3 regions of the Peribacillus sp. QJM3NY_7 genome follow, and region 3 is predicted to be linked to each of the others. Evidence: predicted binding sites of a transcription regulator. Region 3 holds the regulator's gene; each other region holds the start of a gene.
The links. Region 3 encodes CtsR, which represses protease genes until heat stress. Its sites were predicted from a motif close to ATGGTCAATAAAGGTCAAACA; they were not measured.
Positions count from the first base shown of each region.

Region 1 (4,950 bases), 2.7 Mb from region 3:
CAAGATGCAGCCGTTTATGAAGTATTCAGCATGAGCAGTTCAAAAATGAAATTTGCAGCCTATTTAACATCCGAGGAATTTCAACTGGAGATATCAGAGGAAATTGCCAACAGTAAAGACTTTAAAACACCCTTAATCTATACATTGGACTGTGCCGTGGATTTTTATTCCGATCAATTAGGTCTTTCCTTTACCTATGATATCTATACCCTGAACCAGTTCAAAAAAGCAAAGCTGCCTAAATCCATCAAAGCGATGCTTGAAAAGTCCATTCAAACCGGCGATCCGTGCATTACGAATAAAAGCAATAGCGATAGTGAATATTACAAGAATTTTCTTATCCATTATTTCGAAAACATGGACGGGAAATTCGTCACCGTCTTAAATAGTTATCAAACTGAATTCGATACATTCGATAAATCACTGCTTAAAATCCTGCAAAACGTCATATACGATTACTATTTACAATATAACTATATTTACGAAGCAAGTGAGAAGGTGGAAAAGAATGAAACCATTTCCCCTAATAATTAAAAAAACCACCCTACAAGTGGTTATTTTTTTTGGAAAGGTGATTGTTAATTATATTTTGGACAATTACATTATTACCAATGAGCTCCGACGATTTATTTACATGCTGTTCCCGAAAATCCATGTTCTTTATTTTCTTGGACTTTTTCCCATTTTTAAAATTATTGAAGGCATTTAAAAAAGCTATCTGAATCACTCCCCTTATAGATTAGTATATTCATATTTTGGATAAAATTTCATGAAAAACCTCAATTTACTGAAAAATATTTTGCGTATTTAGAGTAATGAAAATTACCTAAACAAAGCAATTATAGACATTAGAAAAAGTGTTTTAAATGTACGAAAAGGTATTTTATTTGCTCTAATCACTGATTTCTTTGGCTTTATTTATAAGAACTAGAGAAATTTTCCCCAAAATGTTGTATAGTTAGATATGCAGAGATTCGAACAAACATTCGTTTTCTTGAGCAGATTACTTCTTAGAGGGACAGGAGAGAGACAGTGAACGGGACAGCACACATGGCTATAGGGGCAACAGTTGGATTCTTGACGGCAAACACACTTCAAACAGATCCAACCACCACTTTATTCTTGGTGGGCATCGGGGGAGTTTCAGGGCTGATGCCCGATATGGATATTGATGGGAAGTTAAGTAATAGGATTACCTTTTCACATAAGTTTATCCGAACGATAGCACAAACGATTGGGATTTTAATGATCATTTATAGTCTTTTGGAAGGCTCTGAAACGGAAAAGTGGATCGGGGCAGGGGCAGGAATCGGAATCATCATTATTTCATCTTTCATTAGGCAAAGGCATATGCTGACCTTGACTGGATTAGCGGTATTAGGAGGAGGTTTATCTTTGCAGGAAAGCTGGTTGTGGCTTTTTGGAGTCTATATTATCTTGGCATCCTTTACACCACATAGAAGTTATACCCATTCGATTGCCGGTATCGCTTTCTTTGGCATCATTGCCTTTCAATTCGAAGCCTTTATGGGGATTGACGGAATTTTCGCCACTTGTTCATTAGGATACATAAGTCATTTAATTGCAGATTTGAAATGTTTACCTTTTAATAAACGTGGAGTGAAATTATTTCTTCCATTTTTCTCAAAAGAATTTTGACAGTGGTTTTTTACCGCTGTTTTTTTATGAAGAAAAGATAGTTTTATTAAAGGTGCTTTTCAATATATTGAATGGACACTTGATTCGACTTATTTCTATGTTTTATATGGTCATTCTTCCTAAATCTACTAAATGTAACATATTCGTAAAGATCCTGTGATGCGAGTGATATAGCTTTTCTAGTATATTAGGTTTAGCAAATCACATCAGGGGGTAAATAATTTATTTAAGAAAATTGTCGTCGGATTGTCATTGGCTATCACGCTTGTAACCGCATCCTTTGCCGGAAACCAAGTGGAAGCTGCTTCATATCATATAAAAGCGATTAAAGTGGCTAAAAGTGAACTAGGTACAAAATATAAAATGGGTGGCATTTCTTCATCAGGTTTTGATTGTTCGGGTTTAGTGAAGTATTCATATCAAAAGGCTGGTAAGAATTTACCAAGAACTGCTGCTGACATATATATAAAAGGAAAGAAAGTTAAAAGCCTGCAAAAAGGTGACTTAATGTTCTTTGCACCAAATACAGCGAAAAAACCCACACATGTGGCCATATACATAGGAAACAATGAATTCATACACTCGTCATCATCAAAAGGAGTGTCATACGCTAAAACCAATAATAGTTATTGGAAGCCAAAGTATATCGGTGCGAAACGGATATAATAGAAGAAAAACACTCTTAATATAAAAAAGCTAAGAGACTTAATGAAGTCTCTTTCAATTTGTAGACAAAAAGGTTTCGGAAGGATTCATTCCGAAACCTTTTTGGTTTTTTATTGGAATTGAATCAGCTATTGCGGAAAGGAAAGCATGGCATGGGTTGAACAACGAGGGGACTTTTAAGAGAGTATCGATATCACCTCAAGTATTAAAACAAAAAAGTATTCTATCTTAAAATTAAATCAAAGATGATTGGATCGGGTGTTCGAGACTCCTGCGGGAAAAGCGCGTCAAGGGGAGTCCCCACAGGTGCGAAGACGCCGAGGAGGCTCCCCGACCGCCCGAGGAAAGCGAGTACCTGGAGTGGAAATCCAACGTTTAAAAATTGTTAACCATAAAGAGACTTAATAAAGTCTTTTTTTGTTTTAAAAAATAAAAGTGAATGAGGCACATGGACAAGATAATTGGCATTTTGCTAATAGTTTAAGGTTATGGTGAGTCCTGAATTGGGTAATCGGTAGTATGAAGCATTCATGAAAGCTTTTTAGTTGACTGGAAATGGATAGTTTAATATGCTAAGCAAACCAAATCGAAGGAATTCCTTTTTTTAAAAAAAGTTTCCAGACAAAATTATTGAAAGTCAAAGAAGGTCAATGTATAATAAAGTCAGAAAGTCAAAGAAGGTCAAAGATTTATTTTCAATTTAATTTTTTAAAGGAGGAGTACTACATGCTTTGTGAAAAATGCCATGTAAACCAAGCTAATATTCAAGTTCACCTAAAAATGAATGGTCAGGAGCATGATGTGAAACTGTGCTCCACTTGTTATAAAGAAGAACGAAACAAACTTGGAGCTGCTATGGGCGGAATGGATATGGGGAAATTCCAATTTAACGGATCTCCAAACTCATTCAATCCATTTAATTATAAAGGTGTACCAAAACCGGATTCTGCTGAACATGGCGAGGACGGAGGATTGCTTGAGGAGTATGGCCACAATTTGACCGATGCTGCTAAAGCAGGACTTATTGATCCGGTAATCGGACGAAATGAAGAAATCAAACGCGTCATTGAAGTTCTAAACAGACGCAATAAAAATAATCCAGTTTTAATCGGTGAACCTGGTGTCGGTAAAACAGCCATTGCTGAAGGTCTTGCTTTAGCGATTGTTGAAGGTTCAGTGCCAGTTAAATTACGTAATAAGCTAGTATATATGCTCGATGTAGCGTCCCTTGTTTCCAATACTGGAATTAGAGGGCAATTCGAAGAAAGAATGAAGGAATTGATCAGCGAATTACAGGAAAGGAAAAATGTCATTTTATTCATCGATGAAATTCATCAACTTGTGGGAGCGGGTTCGGCCGAAGGATCAATGGATGCAGGAAATATCTTGAAGCCTGCACTTGCACGCGGCGAACTTCAGCTTGTCGGAGCAACCACTTTATCCGAATATAGGAAAATTGAAAAAGACGGTGCACTTGAAAGACGTTTCCAGCCTGTACAGGTTAACGAACCTACAACGGCTGAGGCATTGGTCATCTTACGCGGTTTAAAAGAAAGTTATGAATCTTATCATGGTGTAACATATAGTGAGGAAGCCCTGAAAGCGGCTGTTGAACTTTCGAACCGCTACATTCAAGACCGATTCCTCCCTGACAAGGCAATAGACTTAATGGATGAAGCTGGTTCCAAATTGAACTTGACCATCGAAGACGGCCAGGTAGAAAACATGAAAGAACGGCTAGTGCAAATTTATAAAGAAAAAGAAATGGCCTTAAAAGAAGAAGCATATGAAAAAGCTGCCGTTCTTCGTGATGAAGAAGAAAAACTGGAAAAGTCATTGCAAGCAGGGGAAGATGCAATTAAGCCAACCGTAACCGTTGAAGACATTCAAAATATCATCGAACAAAAGACCGGCATTCCTGTAGGTAAGCTCCAAGAAGATGAGCAAGAAAGAATGGTTCATCTTCAAGCGGAGCTGATGAAAAAAGTAATTGGGCAGGAAGAGGCTGTCAAAAAGGTATCCAAGGCCGTTCGAAGAAGTCGTGCCGGGTTAAAATCCAAAAATCGTCCTACCGGTTCTTTCCTTTTCGTCGGTCCGACAGGAGTTGGTAAAACCGAATTGGCGAAAACTCTTGCCGAGGAATTATTCGGGGACAAGGACGCTATGATTCGTCTTGACATGAGTGAATTCATGGAGAAACACAGTGTTTCCAAATTAATTGGTTCTCCTCCTGGATATGTAGGACATGAGGAAGCTGGACAATTGACGGAAAAAGTTCGCCGCAAGCCTTACAGTATCATCTTATTGGATGAAATCGAAAAGGCACATCCGGATGTCATGCATATGTTCCTGCAAATCATGGAAGATGGCCGCTTAACCGACAGTCAAGGCCGGACCGTTACTTTTAAAGATACCGTGATCATCATGACGAGTAATGCAGGAGTCGGTGAGAAACAAAAAGTAATGGGATTCGGTACAAGTTCAGCTGTGGAAGAGGCTTCCATCCTGCAATCTTTAGGCAGCTTCTTCAAACCGGAATTCTTGAACCGGTTCGATAGCATCATTGAATTCTCTGCATTGAAGAAAGAAGATCTTCTGCAAATTGTTGATATCATGATTCACGAG
Region 1 covers NZ_CM149663.1:2,758,491-2,763,440, reverse strand. The annotation lists gene AC0VX1_RS13170 (hypothetical protein) at 1-534, shown strand, start outside; gene AC0VX1_RS13165 (metal-dependent hydrolase) at 1,033-1,659, shown strand; gene AC0VX1_RS13160 (C40 family peptidase) at 1,906-2,325, shown strand; gene AC0VX1_RS13155 (ATP-dependent Clp protease ATP-binding subunit) at 3,052-4,950, shown strand, end outside.
Region 1: AC0VX1_RS13155 (ATP-dependent Clp protease ATP-binding subunit) is a predicted target of CtsR. The motif match lies at 2,993-3,013, and genes of this name have one in related genera.

Region 2 (4,950 bases), 1.2 Mb from region 3:
ATGAGCATGTTTCAGGACACTATGATCAAATTAAGCGAAATCTTTCTAAAATCCAGTGAGGCAAGATAAAAAAGAAAGTAGGGATTAATATGGCTGAAAAATCGGAATACATGAATAGTACAATCGTAAAAGATTTTACAAAGGATATTCAGCAGTATAACCTTGGGCCGCTGTGGGAAGCCATTCCCGCTCTGATGGACCATGAACCTAAACCTCATGCGCATGCTTATTTATGGAAAGAAGAGCTTTTGACAAAAAAATTGATGGAAGCGGCTGAAATCTTCACACCTGACCGAGGCGGGGAGCGCAGGGCGATTTATTTTCAAAACCCTGGCCTTACTTATCGCCAGCCTTGGGGATGGGCTTCGACAACACAAACGCTTTATGCAGCGGTCCAGCTACTGTTGCCAGGTGAAGTGGCCCCTTCCCACCGTCATTCCCAAAGTGCACTTCGTTTCATTACGGATGGTGAAGGTGCCTACTCCATCGTGCAGGGAGAAAGGATCTTCATGGAAGAAGGCGATTTTTTGATCACGCCTAAAAACTTATGGCATGGTCATGGCCATGTTGGGGAAAAACCAATGATTTGGATGGATGCCCTTGATATCCCAACCATCTATTCCATAGGCGGCACTTTCTTTGAACCATATCCAGATCGGATTGAAACGCCTAAGCGGCCGGATAATTTTTCAGAGCTCCGTTATCAAGGCGGAATGGTTCGTCCAGTATCCGACCGTTATTCACAAGTGGCACCGCTTGCCAACTACAAGTGGAAAGGCACCAAAGCAGCGATAGAAGGATTGATGAATTTCGAACCGGATCCATATGAAGGTTTTGCCGTGGAATATATCAATCCATCAAATGGCCAGACGGCCAATCCGACGATGGGGGCATGGATGCAGAAACTTCCTAAAGGTTTCCATACGAAAGCCCATCGCCATACCCATTCCACGATTTATCAAGTGCACCAAGGATCAGGATATACGGTCATTAATGGAGTGCGTTTTGACTGGTCCAAGGGAGATTATTTCGTCGTTCCGAATTGGGCATGGCATGAGCACGTTGCAGAAGCTGATTCTTACTTATTCTCGGTAAACGACCTACCAATAATGGAAAGATTCGATTTGGAACAGCAACAAGCATTAGACACAAACAATGGGTACCAAAAGGTTGAAAGTGAATTCAAGCCTGTTTTGGTTTGAAAATAATCGGTTTGGAACCTTCAGCTGAGATACTAGTGAATAGATGAATGCCATTCGAATGAAAACGCTTACTGTGGTAGATCCGCAACTTTGGCTAAAAGCAACTAATATAGGGGGAATTGATGATGAACACAGAAAAAAAACCATTCATCGTTATCGGTGGGGGAATTGGCGGATTGGCAACTGCTTTAGGAATCGCAGAAACAAAACAGTATGTAAAAGTCCTGGAACAAGCTCCCGAATTTGGGGAAATTGGTGCAGGGATTCAGCTTGCAGCAAATGCCACCAACGTATTGCAGCGTTTAGGTGTCATGGATAAAATCAATGATATTGCAGTATTTCCAAAAAGATTGGTGCTGATGGACGCCTTTTCCGGAAAAGAGCTTTCCGCTTTGGATTTAGGTGATGTTTATAAAGAAAGATATGGAGCTCCGTATGTTGTTTTGCATCGTTCCGATTTGCATAAAGTATTGGCTGAAGCCTGTGAAAAGAACCCGTATATCGAACTGGTCACGAATCAAACCATTATTGAGACAGTAGAGTATGAAGGGGAAGTGACGGTTACTTCTGCCAACGGGTCCCAACATTCAGGAGCTGCTGTCATTGGAGCCGATGGATTATGGTCCAAGGCACGGAAACTTTTTGTGGAAGATCAGCCGGTCTGCTCTCAATATGTTGCATACAGGGGAGCGATCCCGATGGAGGAGGTTACGAGCCATGGGGATTTAGATGATGTATACATGTGGATTGGGCCAGACCTTCATCTTGTTCAATATCCGGTTAGAAGGGGAGAACTTTATAACCAAGTAGTGGTTTTCAAAAGTTCTCAATATACGGAAGAAAACGAAAAAACAGATCAATGGGGAACACCGGAAGAAATGGACCGTGTATTTGCCGGAACTTGTGAGCTTGTTCAGAATGCGATTTCATTCATTCAAAGACAACGCCGTTGGCCGATGTATGACCGTTTCCCAATTGATAATTGGACAAAAGGAAGAATTACGCTTATGGGCGATGCGGCACATCCGATGCTTCAATACTTGGCACAAGGCGCTTGCCAGGCTTTAGAAGATGCAGCTTATTTGTTTGATATGCTCCATAAGCATGGGAATGACATTGAACAGGCATTTTTGGAATACCAGGAGGAACGCATTCCACGTACGGCTAATGTTCAAACGAGTGCAAGAATGTGGGGGGAAATCATCCACAATACGACCGATGCAGGCATTCTGCTCCGAGATACGATCCTTGCAGGTCGGACGGATAGGGATTTCCAATTCGTCGATGGATTTCATGGTTACAATAAAACGGCCGTGAAAGCATAAACCATTTTGTTTCATCCATAAAGGAATGTATCCATGTTACAAATGGTTCTGCCTTTCTTCTATATGAAGAAAGGCTTTTTCCGTTTATTTTCCAAACTACTGCATTTCTTATAACTTTCCTTTACATGGGGAGAATTAGAAGTATAATGAAAATATAAAGGTCAAAATTGGTCAAACTCAGTGGGGATTCGTTCATGATATAGATGAATGGGAGGTTTCAAGATGGATATTAATAAAATGACGGAGAGAACCCAACAGGCATTCACTGGCGGTCAGGAGCTAGCCAATGAAAGAGGGAATCCCGAGCTGACGGAGCTTCATTTATTAAAGGCCTTAATGGAGCAGGATGAAAGTTTATTAATCAGGATTTTATCGGAATCTGGTAAATCGGTGAATCTATTTGATATAGAGCTGAATAAGGAATTGGATAGATTACCGGAAGTGAGCGGGGGTGTTTCCCAGGTTTACATGTCATCCTCCCTACAGCAAATTCTGACGGCTGCCGAAAAGGAAATGCAGAAGTGGGAGGATGAATACTTATCTGTCGAACATATACTGCTTGCGTCTTTGCAAGTCAATAGAACGAATGTAAACAGGCTATTTTCATCATATGGAATTGATTATGATAAAGCAAAACGGGTTATAAGCGATATAAGGGGGAATCAGCGAGTGACTAGTCAAAATCCTGAAAGCACTTATGAAGTACTGAAAAAATACGGCAGAGATCTCGTTGCTGAGGTTAAATCGGGTAAGGTCGATCCAGTAATCGGTCGAGATACGGAAATCCGTAACGTCATCCGGATCCTTTCACGGAAAACGAAAAATAATCCTGTATTAATAGGAGAACCTGGAGTAGGTAAAACAGCGATTGTCGAGGGGTTGGCTCAAAGGATCGTCAGGAAGGATGTGCCGGAAGGTTTAAAGGATAAGACCGTTTTTTCACTCGATATGAGTGCACTTGTCGCAGGGGCCAAATTCCGAGGTGAATTTGAGGAACGCTTAAAAGCGGTGTTGAATGAGATCAAGAAGAGTGATGGGAAAATTCTCTTATTCATTGATGAATTGCATACAATTGTCGGTGTAGGAAGAACGGATGGCGCCCTTGATGCCGGAAATATGTTAAAGCCGATGCTTGCGCGCGGTGAGCTGCATTGTATCGGTGCAACGACCCTTGATGAATATCGGCAATATATTGAAAAGGACCCGGCTTTGGAACGCCGTTTCCAACAGGTTCTGGTTCCTGAACCGGATGTTGAAGATACGATTTCAATTTTGCGGGGATTAAAGGAACGGTTTGAAATTCATCATGGCGTCAGGATACATGATCGGGCGATCGTTGCAGCCTCTGTCCTTTCGAACCGATATATAACGGAGCGATTTTTACCGGATAAAGCGATCGATCTAGTGGATGAAGCTTGTGCGATGATCCGCATGGAAATCGACTCCATGCCATCCGAGTTGGATGAAATCACGAGAAAAGTCATGCAACTTGAAATTGAAGAAGCGGCCCTGAAAAATGAAGACGACCCTCAAAGCAAAGCAAGGCTGGAAGGGCTTCAAAAAGAACTATCAGAACTTCAGGATCAAGCGAATAGCATGAAATCCAAGTGGCAAATGGAGAAATCAGCGCTTCAAAAGGTGCAGGACAAACGTGAAGAGCTTGAGAAACTGCGTCATGAACTGGAACAGGCAGAGAATGACTATGACCTTAACCGGGCAGCTGAACTTCGGCATGGAAGGATCCCGCAGCTTCAAAAAGAATTGGAAGCAATGGAAGACGAATTGGAAAAGGAAAAACAGGAATCACGATTGCTTCGCCAGGAAGTGACGGAGGAGGAAATTGCCTCGATTGTGGCAAGGTGGACAGGGATTCCGGTAAGCAAGCTGGTGGAAAGTGAAAGGGAGAAGCTGCTTCGCCTATCAGATATCCTGCATGAACGGGTAATCGGTCAAGGAGAAGCGGTGGAACTCGTATCCGATGCTGTTTTAAGAGCAAGGGCTGGAATAAAAGATCCAAACAGACCAATCGGATCATTCATTTTTCTTGGGCCGACTGGTGTCGGTAAAACCGAATTGGTAAAAGCTTTGGCAGAAACATTATTCGATAGTGAGGAACATATGATTCGAATTGATATGTCGGAATATATGGAGAAACATTCCGTGTCCCGACTTGTTGGTGCACCTCCCGGTTATGTTGGATTTGAGGAAGGTGGCCAGCTTACGGAGGCTGTTAGGAGAAACCCCTACTCAGTCATATTATTGGACGAAATTGAAAAGGCGCATCCGGAAGTCTTCAATATTTTACTGCAAATGTTGGATGATGGAAGAATAACAGACTCCCAAGGCAGAACAATCAACTGTAAAAATACGGTGATCATCATGACTTCCAATATCGGTTCCCATTTCTTATTGCAATCCAACCG
Region 2 covers NZ_CM149663.1:1,279,727-1,284,676, forward strand. The annotation lists gene AC0VX1_RS06150 (DinB family protein) at 1-59, shown strand, start outside; gene AC0VX1_RS06155 (cupin domain-containing protein) at 90-1,202, shown strand; gene AC0VX1_RS06160 (FAD-dependent monooxygenase) at 1,328-2,527, shown strand; gene clpB (ATP-dependent chaperone ClpB) at 2,750-4,950, shown strand, end outside.
Region 2: clpB (ATP-dependent chaperone ClpB) is a predicted target of CtsR. The motif match lies at 2,685-2,705, and genes of this name have one in related genera.

Region 3 (4,950 bases):
TTAAGGCAGACGCCCCTACATTCGATGTCATGATCAGAATGGTATTCCTGAAATCGACAGTACGCCCCTTGGAATCTGTCAGTCTTCCGTCTTCCAACACTTGAAGAAGAATATTGAAGACATCCGGATGCGCCTTTTCTATTTCATCAAGCAGAACGACGGAGTATGGTTTCCTCCGCACTTTTTCCGTTAACTGACCGCCTTCTTCGTACCCAACATATCCTGGAGGTGATCCAACAAGACGTGAAGTCGAGTGTTTCTCCATATATTCGGACATATCGATGCGGATCATGGCATCTTCATCACCAAAAATGGATTCAGCCAAAGCACGGGCTAGCTCGGTTTTACCGACCCCTGTAGGTCCCAGGAAGATGAATGAACCAATTGGACGCTTAGGGTCTTTCAAACCTGCCCTTGCACGCCGTACTGCTTTAGAAACCGCAATGACGGCCTCTTCCTGCCCAATTACACGATCATGGAGGATTGACTCCATATTAAGCAGTTTGTCTGACTCCGTTTGCGCCAATTTAGTGACCGGCACTCCCGTCCAGCTGGATACGACGTGTGCAATGTCATCCACAGTCACTTCACTGTTTTCCTGCCCTTGTTTTTCTTTCCAAGTTTTTTTCGTTTCTTCCAATTGTTCTCTTAAGCGTTGTTCTGTATCGCGAAGCGAAGCAGCTTTTTCAAATTCCTGACTCTGAACGGAAGCATCCTTTTCCTTGCGAACATCATCTAGTTTCACTTCAAGTTCCTTTAGGTTAGGTGGCGTTGTGTATGAGCGCAGCCTAACTTTGGAACCAGCTTCATCAATCAAGTCAATCGCTTTATCAGGTAAAAAGCGATCGGAAATATAACGGTCTGATAATTTGACTGCAGCATCAATCGCTTCGTCAGTGATCGATACGCGGTGATGTGCCTCATAACGGTCACGAAGACCTTTGAGAATTTGGATGGATTCCTCCATTGTCGGCTCATCGACTTGGATTGGCTGGAAGCGACGTTCAAGGGCAGCATCCTTTTCAATATACTTACGGTACTCATCCAAAGTTGTAGCACCGATACATTGTAATTCACCACGGGCCAATGATGGTTTAAGGATATTGGAGGCATCGATGGCACCTTCTGCACCACCTGCACCAATCAATGTATGCAATTCATCGATGAATAGGATGATATTACCCGCCTGACGTATTTCATCCATGACTTTCTTCAACCGGTCCTCAAATTCACCCCGGTATTTAGTGCCAGCCACAACAGTACCCATATCAAGTGTCATGACGCGTTTATCACGTAAAATCTCAGGTACCTCGTTATTGATAATCTGTTGGGCAAGCCCTTCAGCAATGGCTGTTTTACCAACGCCAGGTTCACCGATCAATACTGGGTTATTTTTTGTACGACGGCTTAATACCTCAATGACACGCTGTATTTCCTTACTTCTTCCGATAACCGGATCCAAGCTTCCTTCCCTTGCAATCGCCGTTAAATCACGGGCAAGGCCATCCAGTGTCGGCGTGCTTGCATTTGCAGCGGCTGAACCTTGATGACCACCTGATTCATTGCTGCCCAAAAGTTGTAATACTTGTTGTCGGGCTTTATTTAAACTTACTCCCAGATTATTCAATACGCGGGCAGCGACACCTTCCCCTTCTCGTATAAGACCTAGAAGGACATGCTCTGTCCCAACATATGAGTGACCTAATTTTCTTGCTTCATCCATGGAAAGCTCAATGACCTTCTTGGCTCTTGGGGTATAATGTATCGTTTGAGCCGTATCCTGTCCACGGCCAATTAAATTTTCCACTTCTTTCTGAATCTTCTCCGGACCCAATCCAAGAGCATATAACGCTTTGGCTGCAATACCATCACCCTCTCGGACCAGGCCTAGTAAAATATGTTCCGTGCCAATATTATTATGACCTAAACGGATTGCTTCTTCTTGGGCTAATGCTAATACTTTCTGGGCTCTTTCAGTAAAACGACCAAACATCATAGGGAATTCCTCCTTAAGAATTTTCGTTTTGAATAAAATTGCTGGCAATTCTCTAAGTAATGGCAGAAGCTTATTCTTGCTCCATATCTATTACATGAAATTTAATTCTCCCTAAAGGGGTCAATAACCTCTATGAGGAGGAAGATTCCGTGAAATTCAAGCGTTCCCGGATGAGTGCTGCTCTACGGATATCCCTTTCATGGGGTCTTAAAGGGCCGCCTGCGTACTTTTGTAAAAATCCCGACTGCGTCAAAATCATCAATTCATTTAGAATGCTTTTGGAAATACTCTTTATATACCCAAGATCTATCCCTAATCTAACATCTGAGATACATGTAGCTGCTTCCTTTGTCTCGATTATTCGAGCATTGGACAAAACCCCATATGAACGGAAAATTCTATCTTCTAATTGTATGTGGGAAGTCCTCGCTAATGCATCCCTCGCTGACCGTTCCTGGGCTATGATTTGTTGCACTACACTCGTTAGATCTTCAACGATATCCCTTTCCGATTTTCCAAGAGTGATTTGATTGGAAATTTGAAAAATATTCCCCAACGCTTGACTGCCCTCTCCATAAATCCCTCGAACCACCAACCCCAATTGGTTGATAGCCGGTATGATATTATTCATCTGCTGTGTAAGGACCAGACCCGGCAGATGCATCATGACTGAAGCCCTTAACCCTGTTCCCACATTAGTCGGACAACTAGTCAGGTATCCTCTTTCTTCATCATATGCATAGTCTATGGATTCTTCAATCCAATCGTCAAGAACATTTGCAATCTTTAAGGTTTCCTTTAGCTGCAACCCCGACATTAAACATTGAATACGAAGATGGTCCTCTTCGTTTATCATGATACTTATTTCTTCATTTTCCGAAAGGAGACACGCGCTTTTCGCTGAATCTTCAACTAAATGAGGACTGATTAAATGTTTTTCAACCAGAACGCGCTTTTCCAGTGGCTGCAATTGGTCAATCTCTAATAGCTCCAATTTCCCAATCTCTGGGGTTACTTCCTCTTCGATTCTTTTTTTAATCAATTCAATGATTTTATTAGCTTCTTCGTTCGAAAAGGAGGTTGGGAAGGTAAAGTCTTTGAAATTCCTGGCCAGCCGAATCCGCGAACTCAATACAATATCGATTTCCGGACCTTCGGCACTCATCCAGGAACTCAAGGCGTTTTCTACAAACTTTTCCAAGCTCATAATTCCTCGCCTCCCTCTTGTGCTTCATACCTTTTTTCAAGGGAACGAACCTTATCTCTTACTTCTGCCGCCTTCTCAAACTCCTCTTGATCAATGTGGACCTTTAAAACTTCTTTCAAATCCAAAATTTGCTTTCGAAGATATATGGCGCCGCCAATCCTTTTTGGAATTTTCCCTATGTGTGCTGTATTGCCGCTATGAACCCGCTTTAAAATTGGATTTAACTGTTCATTGAACGTTTTATAACATTCGGCACAGCCAAACTTGCCAATATGGACAAATTCTTTATAAGATCGATGACAATGCGGGCAGCGCCTCTCTTCCGTTTTCGGAAATGCATTTGCCTTTGTCTGTTGAATATTCGACTCCATATTTAACAATCCTGCTAATAAATTATTTATTGAAAAACCAGGTCCACCTGCCTCCATGAACATTTCACCTTTTTCCTGAGCACATTTCTCACAAATCATGACTTCAGTCTTTTTTCCATTGATGATTTTGGTGAAGTGCAGGGTAGCAGGCCTTTGATGACATTCTTGGCAAATCAACGTTCATCACCTCTGCCAGTTTCATTTATATTTTAAAGTAGTAAGCATCGCTGTTAAAATTCTTGCCCTAAGCTCATCGCGGTCAGGAAGGTCGATATAAATCACCGATCTATCTATGACGCTCATCATAATCTTTGCTTCTCTTTCATTAATGACGTCTTCATTCATCAGCCGTGAAATTACTCCTTCAGCCATCGATTGAGTTACCCTGGAACCAATAAGCGATAATAAGTGGTTGATAAGTTGCACGGAATCCTGTGATTCCACTTTCATGATGCGTATATAACCGCCGCCTCCACGCTTACTCTCTACAACATAACCTCTCTCGATGGTAAACCTGGTATTTATTACGTAATTGATTTGAGAAGGAACACACTGAAATTTATCCGCTATTTCACTTCTTTTTATCTCCAAGATATCTTTTTGACTTATTTCAAGTACTTGCTTCAAATAAGTTTCGATAACATCAGATATGTTTCTCACTCAGCCTCCTCCATTCTGACTTTGACTATATTTGACTATTATTATACAAGGAATAATGCATTTTGCAACTTAAACGCATTTTCTTTCTGTAATATCCATTTTCTCCAAATTATATGTAGTTACATACCCCATTGAACATTAAAGTTGAAATATCTTATATAAATACCCTATATAAATGGATGTAAAACCTGAAATTTTTCTTCTCCTTAAGAATTCTGCCCCATTTCCCCAGCTCATCCATTCCTCCTCATGATAAGGCAACCAATTCAAATAAGGCCAGCCCGGACTGTCCCTGAAAACGGAAAATTTTTTTAATTACAAACAAAAAAAAAGACCAGCCGGATGGCTGATCTTTTTAAATGGCTTGGCGGCGTCCTACTCTCACAGGGGGAAACCCCCAACTACCATCGGCGCTGAAGAGCTTAACTGCCGTGTTCGGAATGGGAACGGGTGTGACCTCTTCGCTATCGCCACCAAACATAAAAGGAACGTTGTTCCTTCAAAACTAGATAATAAGAAGGTATTTCATTTTTTAAAAAGCGTTGGTTAAGTCCTCGATCTATTAGTATCAGTCAGCTCCACATGTCACCATGCTTCCACCTCTGACCTATCAACCTGATCATCTTTCAGGGATCTTACTAGCTTGCGCCATGGGAAATCTCATCTTGAGGGGGGCTTCATGCTTAGATGCTTTCAGCACTTATCCCGTCCGCACG
Region 3 covers NZ_CM149663.1:100,331-105,280, reverse strand. The annotation lists gene clpC (ATP-dependent protease ATP-binding subunit ClpC) at 1-1,996, opposite strand, end outside; gene AC0VX1_RS00550 (protein arginine kinase) at 2,127-3,203, opposite strand; gene AC0VX1_RS00545 (UvrB/UvrC motif-containing protein) at 3,200-3,751, opposite strand; gene AC0VX1_RS00540 (CtsR family transcriptional regulator) at 3,773-4,234, opposite strand; rRNA gene rrf (5S ribosomal RNA) at 4,597-4,712, opposite strand; rRNA gene AC0VX1_RS00530 (23S ribosomal RNA) at 4,777-4,950, opposite strand, start outside.